One region of the Polaromonas potterensis genome, then DNA from elsewhere that is predicted to be linked to it. Evidence: riboswitches for the same ligand, from Rfam matches in the RefSeq annotation. Region 1 holds a riboswitch; the other holds the start of a gene.

Region 1 (6,815 bases):
AGGCGTATCCAGCGCGGGATTTCTGCGCCACAGGCGTCGGAAAAACGCATGAGCTGGGTCGAACTGGTGATCGGCATGATGCCGGGCACGACCGGCACATCAAGGCCCATCTTCTGCGTGTCATCCACAAAGCGGAAATAGGCGTCGGCGTTGAAAAAATACTGGGTGATGGCCGAGTTGGCGCCGGCCCTGACCTTGGTCGCAAAGGCCTGCAGGTCGGCATCGGCCGATTTGGCCTGCGGATGGATCTCGGGGTAGGCCGCCACCTCGATGTGAAAGGCATTGCCTGTGGTCTCGCGGATAAACGCCACCAGGTCGCTGGCGTAGTGAAACTCGCCGCCCATGCCGTAACCGCTGGGCAGGTCGCCGCGCAAGGCCACCAGGCGTGTCACCCCCATGGCCTGCAGGTCGGCCAGTTGCTGGCGCACCGTGGCCTTGGTCGCACCCACGCAGGAGAAGTGGCAGGCGGCCTGCACACCTTCGGTCAGGATTTCCTTGACCGTGCCAAAAGTGCCGTCCTGGGTTGAGCCGCCGGCACCAAATGTCACGGAGCAAAACTCGGGCTGATGCGTATACAAAGCCTGGCGCACGCCGCGCAGCTTGTCCGCGCCTTCGGGCGTTTTGGGTGGAAAAAATTCAAAGCTGATCGGAAGATTCATCACCAGTCTCACTTGTTCTTCAGGGCTGCGCAGCGCGACTCAATCGTCTTTGTCGCGGCGTTTGCCGCGCGCCGGGCCGTGCTGGCCGGCGTGGGCTTCTTCAGAGTCCTCGTGCGCCTCATGCATGGCGCGCAGTTCGCTGCGCGGTGTGCGTTTGGCGGCCTTGCGCGGTGGAGCGGCCGCCAGCGGCTGGTCTTCCCCCACGGCTTCGTGGCCTTTTTTCGCATGGATAAAAAATTCGCGGTTGCCGTCGCCGCCTTCAATCGGCGAGTCCAGCCAGCCCAAAACCTCCAGGCCCAGCCCGGTGCAGGTGTCACGCAGCCGCTTTTCGACAAACGCAAAATGCACGGGATCACGCACGATGCCACCCTTGCCCACCTGGCCAGGCTGCAGTTCAAACTGCGGCTTGACCAGCATCAACAAGTGGCCGTCGGGCTTGAGCAGGCGCACCACGGCAGGCAACACCAGGGTCAGCGAGATGAAGGACAAATCGCCGGTCAGGAAATCAAACACCGGGTCAAAGTCGGTGTCGTCTTCGTAGACTTCACCGTCCTCGCCCTCTTCGCCGCCATGCATGGCCCGGCTGTAATGTTCGACCAATTCGTCGGCTGTCAGCGAACGGGCATTAACCCCTTCGATACACACCACGCGCGCATCGTCACGCATCGTGCCGTGCAACTGCCCGTGGCCCACGTCCACACCCACCACCTGGGCGGCGCCGCGCTGCAGCAGGCAATCGGTGAAACCGCCTGTGGACTGGCCGATGTCCAGACAGCGCAAGCCGCTGACTTCGACACCGGTTTTCTGGAGAGCGCCTTCGAGCTTGAGGCCGCCGCGCGAAATGTATTTCGCCTCGGTGCTGTCCGGCACCTGCACCTCGGCATTGCCGGGCAACTCGTCGCCATTTTTGGCGACTTTTTTCCACGGGCCACCCTCTTCCACGCGCCACAAGACGCCCGAAGCAATCAGGCGCTGGGCCTGTGAGCGGGTGGTGGCCAGGCCATGTTCAACGAGAAAGAGGTCAGCGCGCATGGTGGGGTTTTCTGCCTTTTACGGCGTTGAGGGCGTAGCGAGCGGCCCGAAATCCGCAAGGCGGAGATCGGGTCGCGCAGTAGCCATTAATAGCGATAGGTGTTGGCTTTGTAGGGGCCGGACTTGCTGACGCCAATGTAGGCTGCCTGCTCGTCGGTCAACTCGGACAACATGGCGCCGACCTTCTTCAGGTGCAGACGCGCCACTTTTTCGTCCAGGTGCTTGGGCAACACATAAACCTTGCCGGCTTCGTATTCCGATTGCTTGGTGAACAGTTCGATCTGGGCGATGGTCTGGTTCGCGAAGCTGGACGACATGACAAAGCTGGGGTGGCCGGTGCCGCAACCCAGGTTCACCAAACGGCCCTTGGCCAGCAGGATGATGCGTTTGCCGTCCGGGAAGATCACGTGGTCGACTTGTGGCTTGATCTCTTCCCACTCGCATTTTTCCAGCGAGGCGATGTCGATTTCGTTGTCGAAGTGGCCGATGTTGCAGACGATGGCCTGGTCTTTCATGGCGGCCATGTGTTCGTAACGAATCACGTCCTTGTTGCCGGTGGTGGTCACGAAAATGTCGCACTTGTCGGCGGCGTATTCCATGGTCACGACCTTGTAACCTTCCATCGCGGCCTGCAGGGCGTTGATCGGGTCGATCTCGGTCACCCAGACTTGCGCCGACAGCGCGCGCAGGGCCTGGGCCGAACCCTTGCCCACGTCGCCGTAACCGGCCACACAAGCAACCTTGCCGGCGATCATCACGTCGGTGGCGCGCTTGATGCCGTCCACCAGCGATTCGCGGCAGCCGTAGAGGTTGTCGAACTTGGACTTGGTCACCGAGTCGTTGACATTGATGGCGCGCAGGGCCAGCGTGCCCTTGGCCGACATTTCGTTCAAACGCAACACGCCGGTGGTGGTTTCTTCAGTCACGCCGACGATGTTTTTCAGGCGGCGGCTGTACCAGGTCGGGTCTTGCGCCAGCTTGGCCTTGATCGAGTTGAAGAGGCAGATTTCTTCTTCGCTGCCGGGCTTGCTCAGCAGGCTGGCATCGGTCTCGGCACGGGTGCCCAGGTGCATCAGCAAGGTGGCATCGCCGCCGTCGTCCAGAATCATGTTCGGACCTTCTTCAGGCGTGCCCTTGGCGCCGCTGAATTCGAAGATGCGGTGGGTGTAGTCCCAGTAGTCGGCCAGGGTCTCGCCCTTGATGGCGAACACCGGCGTGCCGGTGGCGGCAATCGCGGCGGCAGCGTGGTCTTGCGTCGAGAAGATGTTGCACGAGGCCCAGCGCACGTCGGCACCCAGGGCTTTCAGGGTTTCGATCAGCACACCGGTCTGGATGGTCATGTGCAGCGAACCGGTGATACGTGCGCCCTTGAGCGGCTGGGCCTTGGCGAACTCTTCGCGGATGGCCATCAGGCCCGGCATTTCGGTTTCGGCGATCTTCAGTTCCTTGCGGCCCCAGGCGGCAAGGCCGATGTCGGCAATGATGGAATCAGTCACAGGTTTCAGGACGGCGCTCATACGGTTCTCCAGATTTCAAACGTCAATTGGGCAATATCGCCACGGCATGTTGCGTTGAGGACGGGGGATGTCGGTCGGTCACCCGGCTTCTAAGCACATGCGGGTGAGCGTGGTTGCAAATGAAAGTCCTGAGCCTAGACCACATGTCGTGGGTTGCAACGCTCCTCAGGGAGCCGCCATTGTACAGACATGCGACACTTTCGGCATGAAAGCCCTGAAAATCTGGCCCGAAAACGAGCGCCAACACATCACCGGTGTCTTCACCGACATCGACGACACCCTGACCACCGAGGGCGCCATCACACCCGATGCGCTGCAAGCGCTGGCCGACCTGAAAGCCGCCGGCCTGCACGTGATTCCCATCACCGGCCGCCCGGTCGGCTGGAGCGAGCCCTTTGCGCTCAGCTGGCCGGTCGATGCCATCGTCGCCGAAAACGGCGCGGTGGCGCTTGTTTCAAGCCAAAAAGGCCTGCCGCCCTTATTAGACGGGCGCATACAGCTATCAAAACTGTACCAGCAAGATGAAACCACCCGCCTGGCCAACTACGCCCGCATGCAGCAGGTGGCGCGCCGCGTGACGCTGGAAGTGCCAGGCGCCGTCCTGTCGCAAGACAGCCCGGGGCGCGAAACCGACATCGCCATCGACCACAGCGAGTTTGTGCATTTGCCGGCCGAGGCCATCAACCAGGCCGTGGCCATCATGCGGAACGAAGGCATGAACGCCACCGTGAGCTCCATCCACATCAACGGCTGGTTTGGCGCACACAACAAGCTCGAAGGCGCGCGCTGGATAGTCCGCGAGCTGCTGGGCCGCGACCTGGACACCGAGATGCAGAACTGGGTCTATGTCGGCGACTCGACCAACGACCAGCTGATGTTTGAAGCCTTCCCGCATTCGGTGGGCGTGGCCAACATACGCCGCTTTGAGGCGCAGCTCAGCCACAAGCCGCGTTACATCACCGAGGGGGAACGCGGCGCGGGGTTCACCGAAGTGGCCAAGGCCGTGCTGGAAGCGCGCCGCCGCTGAGCAGCACGGCGATTTGGCCGGTATTTACAAGCCAAATCGACCTCCAGCCCATATACATCGGGCGCAAGCAGCTATTTATTCAATAGCAACTCCGCCACACCCACCCGGGCCAGCACACTTTCCAACGCCTTGCCCGTGTGCGTGCCCAGCTTCACCACCGCCTCCGGTGGCGCGGACGCCACCACCTGGCCGCCGGCGTTGCCGCCGTCGGGCCCCAGGTCAATCACCCAGTCGGCCTCGGCAATCACATCCAGGTCGTGTTCGATCACGACCACGCTGTGGCCGCCGTTGACCAGGCGGTGCAGGACGTGGATCAATTTTTCCACGTCGGCCATATGCAGGCCCACGGTCGGTTCGTCCAGCACGTACAAGGTGTGCGGCGCTTTCTGGCCACGGCGTGTGATGTCGTCGCGCACCTTGGACAGCTCGGTCACCAGCTTGATACGTTGCGCCTCGCCGCCCGACAAGGTGGGTGAGGGCTGACCCAGGGTCAAATAACCCAGGCCCACGTCTTTGAGCAACTGCAGCGGGTGCGCGATGCTGGGCATGGACGCAAAAAATTCCACGGCTTCATCCACTTCCATGGTCAAGACGTCGCCGATGTTTTTGCCGCGCCAGGTCACGGCCTGGGTTTCGGGATTGAAACGTGCGCCGTGGCAGGTTTCGCACAACACCTTCACATCGGGCAAAAAGCTCATGCCTATGGTGCGCACGCCGGCGCCTTCGCAGGTCGGGCAGCGCCCTTCGCCGGTGTTGAAACTGAAACGCCCGGCGCTATAACCGCGCGCCCGCGCTTCCAGCGTATCGGCAAACAGCTTGCGCACCGTGTCCCAAAAACCGATGTAGGTGGCCGGGCAGGAACGCGGCGTTTTGCCAATCGGCGTCTGGTCCACTTCCAGCACGCGGTCCACGAGGGCATAACCTTCAATGGCCTCGCAGCCGGTCCAGGCCGGGTGGCTGCCGCTGTCATCGGCATCACGCCCGGCCTTGGTCGAGCGTTGCATGACCGCGGCGTGCACATTGGTCAGCAAAACATCACGCGCCAAGGTGGATTTGCCGGAGCCCGACACACCCGTCACGGCGACCAGCCGGTACAGCGGCACAGCCACCGACACATTCTTGAGGTTGTGTAAGTGCGCATTCACCACCATGAGCCAGGAGGTGAACGGCCCTGCGGCGCTGGGCGCCGCGTTGTGCAACGCGCTGGCACTGGCCGCCGCGGCCTTCAAGGCCTGGGCTTTCAAGGCAGCCGCCTTTTGCTTGCTCACGGGTTTGGCATCCTCAGCAACAGGCAGCGCCACCACCACGGCGGCCGGCGCAGCGCCGGTACGTGTCTCACGACGTTGCTGCAGCGGATGAATCAAGGGGTTGGCCAGGTAATACCCGGTGAGTGAATCCGGCAGCGTCGCCAGGTGTTCGGCCGTGCCCTGCCCCACCAGTTGCCCGCCGCGTTTGCCGGCGCCGGGACCGATGTCGATGATGTTGTCGGCGCGGCGAATCGTGTCTTCGTCATGCTCCACCACCACAAGGGTGTTGCCACGTTCGCTGAGTTTGCCCAGGGCACGCAGCAGGATCTGGTTGTCGCGCGGGTGCAGGCCAATCGTGGGCTCGTCCAATACATAACAAACGCCCTGCAAATTCGAGCCGAGTTGCGCGGCCAGCCGGATACGCTGCGCTTCGCCGCCCGACAGTGTGGGCGCGCCGCGGTCTAGCGTCAGATAACCCAGGCCCACGTCTTCCAGAAATTCGAGCCGGCTTTTGATCTCGGGAATCAAATCGCGCGCAATACCGGCTTCGCGGCCGGACAGCGTCAATTGCTCAACCCAGGCCCGCACGTCGGTCACCGACAAGGCCGCGATGTCGGCAATGCCGATGCCGGCGAACTTCACCGCGCGTGCCTGTGCGTTCAAGCGTGTACCCTCGCATTTCGGACAGGCCGCGTCCACCACATCGTCGGCCTCGGGTTCGGCAAAACTTTGTTCGCGTCCCTTGTTGTCATCGTCGCGCACCGAGTCGTCAAATACTTTGCGCTGCTCTTTGGTGAGTTTGACGCCGGTGCCCACACAATCCGGGCACCAGCCGTGTTTGCTGTTGTAGCTGAAAAGCCGCGGGTCCAGCTCGGGGTAAGAGGTGGAACACACCGGGCAGGCACGTTGCGTGGACGAGGCCTGCAATTGGCCGATGTGTTTGGTGGAGGTGCCGGCCAACATCGCGCCGCGCAGCCCATCAAGCGGGGCCAACACATGCACCACCCCTTTGCCATGTTGCAGCGCCGTCGTCAACGCCTGGCGCAGCGCGGCTTCGTTGTCGGGCGTGACGTGGATGTCGGCAATCGGCAGCTCGACCGTGTGTTCCTTGAAGCGGTCTATACGCGGGAAATTGGTGGTCGGCAAAAACTCGCCGTCAATGCGCAAATGCGTGTAACCACGCGGTCGCGCCCAGTCGGCCAGCTCGGTGTAGACACCCTTGCGGTTGATCACCAGCGGCGCCAGCAGGCCGATGTGCTTGCCGCGGTAGGCCTTGAGCAGTTGGGCGGCAATACTCTCAGCACTTTGCGGCATCACGGCGGCACCGTCCTTG
Region 2 (6,815 bases), on a different contig from region 1:
TGCTCGACGGCACCGACGCCGTGATGCTGAGCGCCGAAACCGCCGCCGGCAAATACCCGCTGGAGACCATTGAAGAAATGGCCAGCATCTGCCTGGAAGCCGAAAAAGCCGAATACGCGGCGCTGGACGCCGATTTCCGCGGCAAAACCTTCACCCGCATCGACCAGTCGATCGCCATGGGTGCGTTGTTCACGGCCCACCACCTGGGCGCCAAGGCCATCGTGGCCCTGACCGACAGCGGCGCCACACCCTTGTGGATGAGCCGCCATGACATCCGTATGCCGATTTACGCACTGACGCCCAACCTGGCGACCCAGCGCAAGATGGCGCTGTACCGCAACGTGCGCCCGCTGCTGATGGACACCAGCGCCGACCGCGACACCGCGCTGGACCAGGCCGAAGGCCACCTGCTGCGCCGCGACATCGTGCAAAGCGGCGACGTCTACGTTATCACCTGCGGCGAACCCATGGGTGCGCCGGGCGGCACCAATATGCTGAAAATCTGCCGGGTGGCGTAGCCCCCACGGTCGCTCACTGCGTGTAGCTCCCTGCCCCCCGAGGGGGCCGCCTGCGGCCCGGCCAGGCCGGTTCCGCGGCTCAGACTGGTGTTAAGCGTCCTACACGGCCTGACGGAATCGGCTGAATCCGGCAGGTCCTTGGCCTGCGTATCAAGGAGTCATGCACAACATTGACACCCCATTGCCAAGACGCTCGCTTATCGCCATGTTGCCTGCGTTGCTCACGGCCTGCTCGGGCGTGGACCTGCTCAACGCCACCGTTCCCACCGACAGCTACCGGCGAACCGAGGGCCTGGCTTATGGGCCTTATTTGCGCCAGCGCCTGGACGTCTACCGGCCCACCCAGGAGGCAACCCGTGCCCCGTTGGTGGTTTTTTTCTACGGCGGCAGCTGGTCGTCGGGCGAGCGCGGCGACTACCGCTTTGTCGGCGAGGCGCTGGCCTCGCAAGGCATCGTGACCGTGGTCGCGGATTACCGCCTGAGCCCGGACGTGCGTTACCCCGCCTTTGTGCAGGACAGCGCCCGCGCCGTGCATTGGGCGCTGGACCACGCCGCCGAGCATGGCGCCGATCCGGCCCGCGTGTTTGTCATGGGGCACAGCGCCGGTGCCTACAACGCCGCCATGGTGGCGCTGGATCCACGCTGGCTGCGGGCCGAAAGACTTTTGCCAACGCGCCTGGCCGGCTGGATAGGGCTGGCCGGGCCTTATGATTTTTTACCCATTGGTGACCGCCAGACCCGGGTGGCCTTCGACTGGCCCGGTACGCCTGCGGACAGCCAGCCGCTTTCACATGCCTCCGCGGCATCGCCGCCCGCGCTGCTGCTGGCCGCGGCCGAGGACCGCGTGGTGAACCCGCAGCGCAACACCGTGGCGTTGGCCAAGCGCCTGCGGGGCAGCGGCGTACGTGTCGACTCGGAACTGTTTGACAGCGTCGGCCATGTGACCCTGCTGGCCGCGATGGCCTCTGTGCTGAGATCGCGGGCACCTGTGCTTGAGCGTGTGAGCGCTTTTGTGCAATCGGCCCCATCCGCCGGCTGATGGACCGGAGAATCCAGGGTCGCCATTGCGCCCCCAGTCCCTGAGGGCATCTCCAGCGGGTAAAATGAGGGAAGTTACCGGTCAGTTACCGATCCGTTCAATCTTCCTGGGGATATTCTTATGGCACTCGTTTCGATGCGCGAGCTGCTGGACCATGCGGCAGTTCACACCTACGGCATTCCGGCTTTCAACGTCAACAACCTGGAACAAGTCCAGGCCATCATGCAGGCCGCTGACGAGGTCAATGCCCCCGTCATCATGCAGGCCAGCGCCGGCGCCCGCAAATATGCCGGCGAAAGCTTTCTCAAGCATCTGATCCAAGCCGCGGTGGAAAGTTACCCGCACATTCCCGTGGTCATGCACCAGGACCATGGCCAGAGCCCCGACGTTTGCCAGGGCGCCATCAACCTGGGCTTCAGCTCGGTGATGATGGACGGCTCGTTGATGGCCGACGGCAAGACCATTGCCGACTACGACTACAACGTCGAAGTCACGCGCAAAGTGGTCGACATGGCGCACGCCACCGGCGTCTCGGTCGAAGGCGAACTCGGCTGCCTGGGCAGCCTGGAAACCATGCAGGGCGACAAGGAAGACGGCCACGGCACCGACGCCGTGATGACCCATGACCAGTTGTTGACCGACCCCGAGCAGGCCGCCGACTTTGTCAAACGCACCCAGCTCGACGCCCTGGCGATTGCCATCGGCACCAGCCACGGCGCTTACAAGTTCACGCGCAAGCCCACCGGCGACATCCTGGCGATTGAACGTGTGAAGGAAATCCACCGTCGTATCCCCAACACCCATCTGGTCATGCACGGTTCGTCCAGCGTGCCGCAAGACCTGCTGGCCATCATTCGCCAGTACGGCGGTGACATGAAAGAAACCTATGGCGTACCGGTCGAAGAGATCCAGAAAGCCATCAAATTCGGCGTGCGCAAGATCAACATCGACACCGACATCCGCCTGGCGATGACGGCTGCCGCACGCAAGTTCATGGCTGAAAACCCCAGCAAGTTTGACCCGCGCGAGTGGCTCAAACCCGCCACAGCGGCTGCCAAGGCGATTTGCAAGCAGCGTTACATCGAGTTCGGTTGTGAAGGCCAGGCCAGCAAGATCAAGGGTGAATCGCTCAGCATCGTCGCCGCCAAATACGCCAAGGGCGAGTTGGTCCAGGTCGTGAATTAAGCAAAAAACGACAAAATCCCGCGCCGGTTTTCGAACGGGCGATAATAAAAAGCTCGCTGATACCAGCGGGCTTTTTTACTTTGGCAAGCACCCATGACCACCGCACTCCACACTTCGGCCCTTACTTCCCTGCCCTTGCTGGCGCGCGGCAAAGTCCGCGACAACTATGCCGTGGGCACAGACCGGCTGCTGATGGTCGCCAGCGACCGCCTGAGCGCTTTTGACGTGATCCTCGGCGAGCCGATTCCGGGCAAGGGTGCGCTGCTGACGCAGATGGCGCTGTTCTGGTTCGACAAGCTGGGCGCTATCTGCCCGAATCACCTGACCGGCGACGCGCCTGAAAGTGTGGTCACGCCGGCTGAAATACCGCAGGTGAAAGACCGCTCCATGCTGGTCAAACGCCTCAAGCCGATCCCGGTCGAGGCCGTGGTGCGCGGCTACCTGGCCGGCAGCGGCTGGAAGGAATACCAGGAGAGCCAGGCTGTCTGCGGCGTGGCCTTGCCGCCCGGCCTGAAAAACGCCTCGAAACTGCCGGCGACTATCTTCACGCCGGCCGCCAAGGCCGCCGTGGGCGAACACGACGAAAACATCAGCTACGAGCAAATGGTCAAGGTGGTGGGGCCGGAGCTGGCCGCGCAGATCAAGGACCTCAGCATCCGGATTTATGAAGCCGCGGCGGCTTTTGCCCTGACCAAAGGCATCATCATTGCCGACACCAAGTTCGAGTTCGGCCTGGATGAAAACGGCACCCTGACCCTGATGGACGAGGTGTTGACGCCCGACTCCTCGCGTTACTGGCCGATCGAAGGTTACGAGCAGGCCTTTGCCGCCGGGCAGAACCCGCCCAGCTACGACAAACAGTTTGTGCGTGACTGGCTGGAGCAGACCTTGGTGAATGGCAAACCCTGGGACAAAACCCCGCCCGCGCCGCGCGTGCCGCAGGACGTGATCGAAAAAACCGCGGCCAAATACCAGGAAGCGCTGGCGCGGCTGACGGCCTGAGCCACCTAAATTTCACGGAAATGGGCGCCGATTTGCGCAAGCGAATCGGCGAGCGTTTAAAATACGTCCAACTCAAGGAGCGTTGCAGCGAAACCCGGTTTCGTCAGGCTTGAGTGACAGCAGGCCGCCGCGGCCTGCCTTTGCAACGGCGCTCACCTTTGATTCCTAAGGTGAGTGATGTCTGAAATTCAAGTCCCCCCGATGAAGCTGTCCGGCCTGGAGCCGGTAAACATTGGTGCCGGTACCCTGTTCGTCAACATTGGCGAACGTACCAACGTGACGGGCTCCAAGGCCTTTGCCCGCATGATTCTCAACGGCGAATACGAGCAGGCGCTGGTCGTGGCGCGCCAGCAGGTCGAAAACGGCGCGCAAATCATCGACATCAACATGGACGAGGCCATGCTGGACAGCCAGGCCGCCATGGTGCGTTTCCTGAACCTGATCGCCAGCGAGCCCGACATCGCACGTGTGCCCATCATGATCGACAGCTCCAAGTGGAGCGTGATCGAGGCCGGCCTGCGTTGCATCCAGGGCAAGGGCATTGTTAATTCGATCTCGATGAAAGAGGGCTTGGAGTCCTTCAAGCAGCAGGCCAAGCTGCTCAAGCGTTACGGCGCGGCGGCCGTGGTGATGGCTTTTGACGAGCAGGGCCAGGCCGACACCTATGCGCGCAAGATCGAAATCTGCGAACGCGCTTACCGCGTGCTGGTCGACGAGCTGGACTTTCCGCCCGAAGACATCATCTTCGACCCCAACATTTTTGCCATTGCCACGGGCATTGAAGAACACAACAACTACGCGGTGGACTTCATCAACGCCACGCGCTGGATCAAGGCCAACTTGCCGGGCGCCAAGGTCTCCGGCGGCGTGTCCAACGTGAGCTTCAGCTTTCGCGGCAACGACCCGGTGCGTGAAGCCATCCACACCGTGTTTTTGTACCACGCGATCCAGGCTGGCATGGACATGGGCATCGTCAACGCCGGCATGGTCGGTGTGTATGACGATCTCGAGCCAACCTTGCGCGAACGTGTCGAAGACGTGGTGCTCAATCGCCAGCCCGTCTACAAGCCGGGCGAGCCCGAACTCACGCCCAGCGAACGCCTGATCGAAGTGGCCGAAACCGCCAAAAGCGGCGCCAAGGACGACACGAAAAAGAACGAGTGGCGCGCCCTGCCGGTGCGCCAGCGCCTGTCGCACGCGCTGGTGCACGGTATGAACGAACACATCGTGCCCGACACCGAAGAAGTCTGGCAGGCCATCAAGGCCGAAGGCGGCCGGCCGCTGCATGTGATCGAAGGCCCGCTGATGGACGGCATGAACGTGGTCGGCGACCTGTTCGGCCAGGGCAAGATGTTTTTGCCGCAGGTGGTGAAAAGCGCCCGTGTGATGAAACAGGCGGTGGCGCATTTGCTGCCTTACATCGAGGCGGAAAAACTGCTGCTCGAAGCCGCCGGTGGCGACGTCAAGACCAAGGGCAAGATCATCATCGCCACCGTCAAGGGCGACGTGCACGACATCGGCAAAAACATCGTCACCGTGGTGTTGCAATGCAACAACTTCGACGTGGTCAACATGGGGGTGATGGTGCCCTGCCATGAAATTTTGGCGCGCGCCAAGATCGAAGGCGCCGACATCGTCGGCCTGTCTGGTCTGATCACGCCCAGCCTGGAAGAAATGCAATACGTGGCCGGTGAGATGCAGAAGGACGACCATTTCCGCATCAAAAAAATCCCGCTGATGATTGGTGGCGCCACCACCAGCCGTGTGCACACCGCCGTGAAAATTTCGCCGCATTACGAAGGCCCGGTGGTCTATGTGCCGGACGCCTCGCGCAGCGTCAGTGTGGCGCAAAGTTTGTTGAGTGACCAGGCCGCCAAATACATCGACGAGCTCAACAGCGACTACGACAAGGTGCGCACCCAACACGCCAACAAAAAACAAATCCCGATGTGGCCGCTGGCCAAGGCGCGTGCGAACAAGACACCGATTGACTGGACCCGCTACACGCCGCCCGTGCCCAAATTTATTGGCCGGCGTGTGTTCAAGAATTTCGATCTGGCGGAGTTGGCCAACTACATCGATTGGGGCCCCTTCTTCCAGACCTGGGATTTGGCCGGCCCTTTCCCGGCCATCCTGAAAGACGAGGTGGTGGGCACCGAGGCGGTGCGGGTCTATGCCGACGCGCAACGCATGCTCAAACGCCTGATCGAAGGCCGCTGGCTGACGGCCAGCGGGGTGATGGGGTTGTACCCGGCCAACAGCGTGGGTGACGACATCGAGATTTATACCGACGAGTCGCGCAGCGAGGTGGCCATGACCTGGTACGGCCTGCGCCAGCAGGCCGAGAAAACCGCCCTTGAAGGCGTGATGCGGCCCAGCCGCTGCCTGGCAGACTTTGTGGCGCCGAAGCAGCTCGCTCCTGAAGTGATAGCTGCTCGCGCACAAGGGGCGGGGGCTACAGGCCCAAAAGACTCACAAATTCAGGACTACATCGGTGTTTTCGCCGTGACCGCCGGTCTGGGCGCCGAGAAGAAGGAAAAATACTTCAACGACGACAACGATGACTACTCGTCCATCATGCTCAAGGCCCTGGCCGACCGCCTGGCCGAAGCTTTTGCCGAAGCGATGCACAAGCGGGTGCGGCAGGACTTGTGGGGTTATGCCGCCGACGAAACCCTGAGTCCCGAGGACATGATCGCGGAAAAATACCAGGGCATACGTCCGGCGCCAGGCTATCCGGCTTGCCCGGACCACAGCGTGAAAAAAGAGATGTTCGAGCTGCTGCAGGCGGCGGACATCGGCATGGCACTGACTGAAAGCCTGGCCATGACACCGGCTGCCAGCGTCAGCGGTTTTTACCTGAGCCACCCGCAAAGTGTGTATTTCAACGTCGGCAAGATCGGTGATGACCAATTGCAGGATCTGGCCCAGCGGCGCGGTGAGAAGGCCGAAGATTTGCAACGTTTGCTGGCGCCCAATTTGTAGCCAAGCAACGTGACCTTTGTCACGGTGGACGGGATTTTTTACTTCCCGTTGAGGGCGACATCCCCTGTCTTTACAAAAAAACACGC

The links. Region 1 has a riboswitch for S-adenosylhomocysteine ahead of ahcY (adenosylhomocysteinase). Riboswitches for the same ligand answer to the same signal wherever they lie in the genome.
Region 2: linked by a shared signal. The riboswitch ahead of metH (methionine synthase) and the one ahead of ahcY (adenosylhomocysteinase) in region 1 are both predicted to bind S-adenosylhomocysteine.

The regions. Positions count from the first base shown of each region.
Region 1 is NZ_JAWQLX010000017.1:2,453-9,267, forward strand. It holds gene metF (methylenetetrahydrofolate reductase [NAD(P)H]) at 1-659, opposite strand, end outside; gene R6254_RS21545 (TlyA family RNA methyltransferase) at 699-1,691, opposite strand; gene ahcY (adenosylhomocysteinase) at 1,778-3,208, opposite strand; S-adenosyl-L-homocysteine riboswitch at 3,307-3,381, opposite strand; gene R6254_RS21555 (HAD-IIB family hydrolase) at 3,414-4,235, shown strand; gene R6254_RS21560 (excinuclease ABC subunit UvrA) at 4,307-6,815, opposite strand, start outside.
Region 2 is NZ_JAWQLX010000001.1:118,621-125,435, reverse strand. It holds gene pyk (pyruvate kinase) at 1-518, shown strand, start outside; gene R6254_RS00595 (alpha/beta hydrolase) at 724-1,557, shown strand; gene fba (class II fructose-bisphosphate aldolase) at 1,678-2,742, shown strand; gene R6254_RS00585 (phosphoribosylaminoimidazolesuccinocarboxamide synthase) at 2,836-3,744, shown strand; S-adenosyl-L-homocysteine riboswitch at 3,813-3,905, shown strand; gene metH (methionine synthase) at 3,922-6,729, shown strand.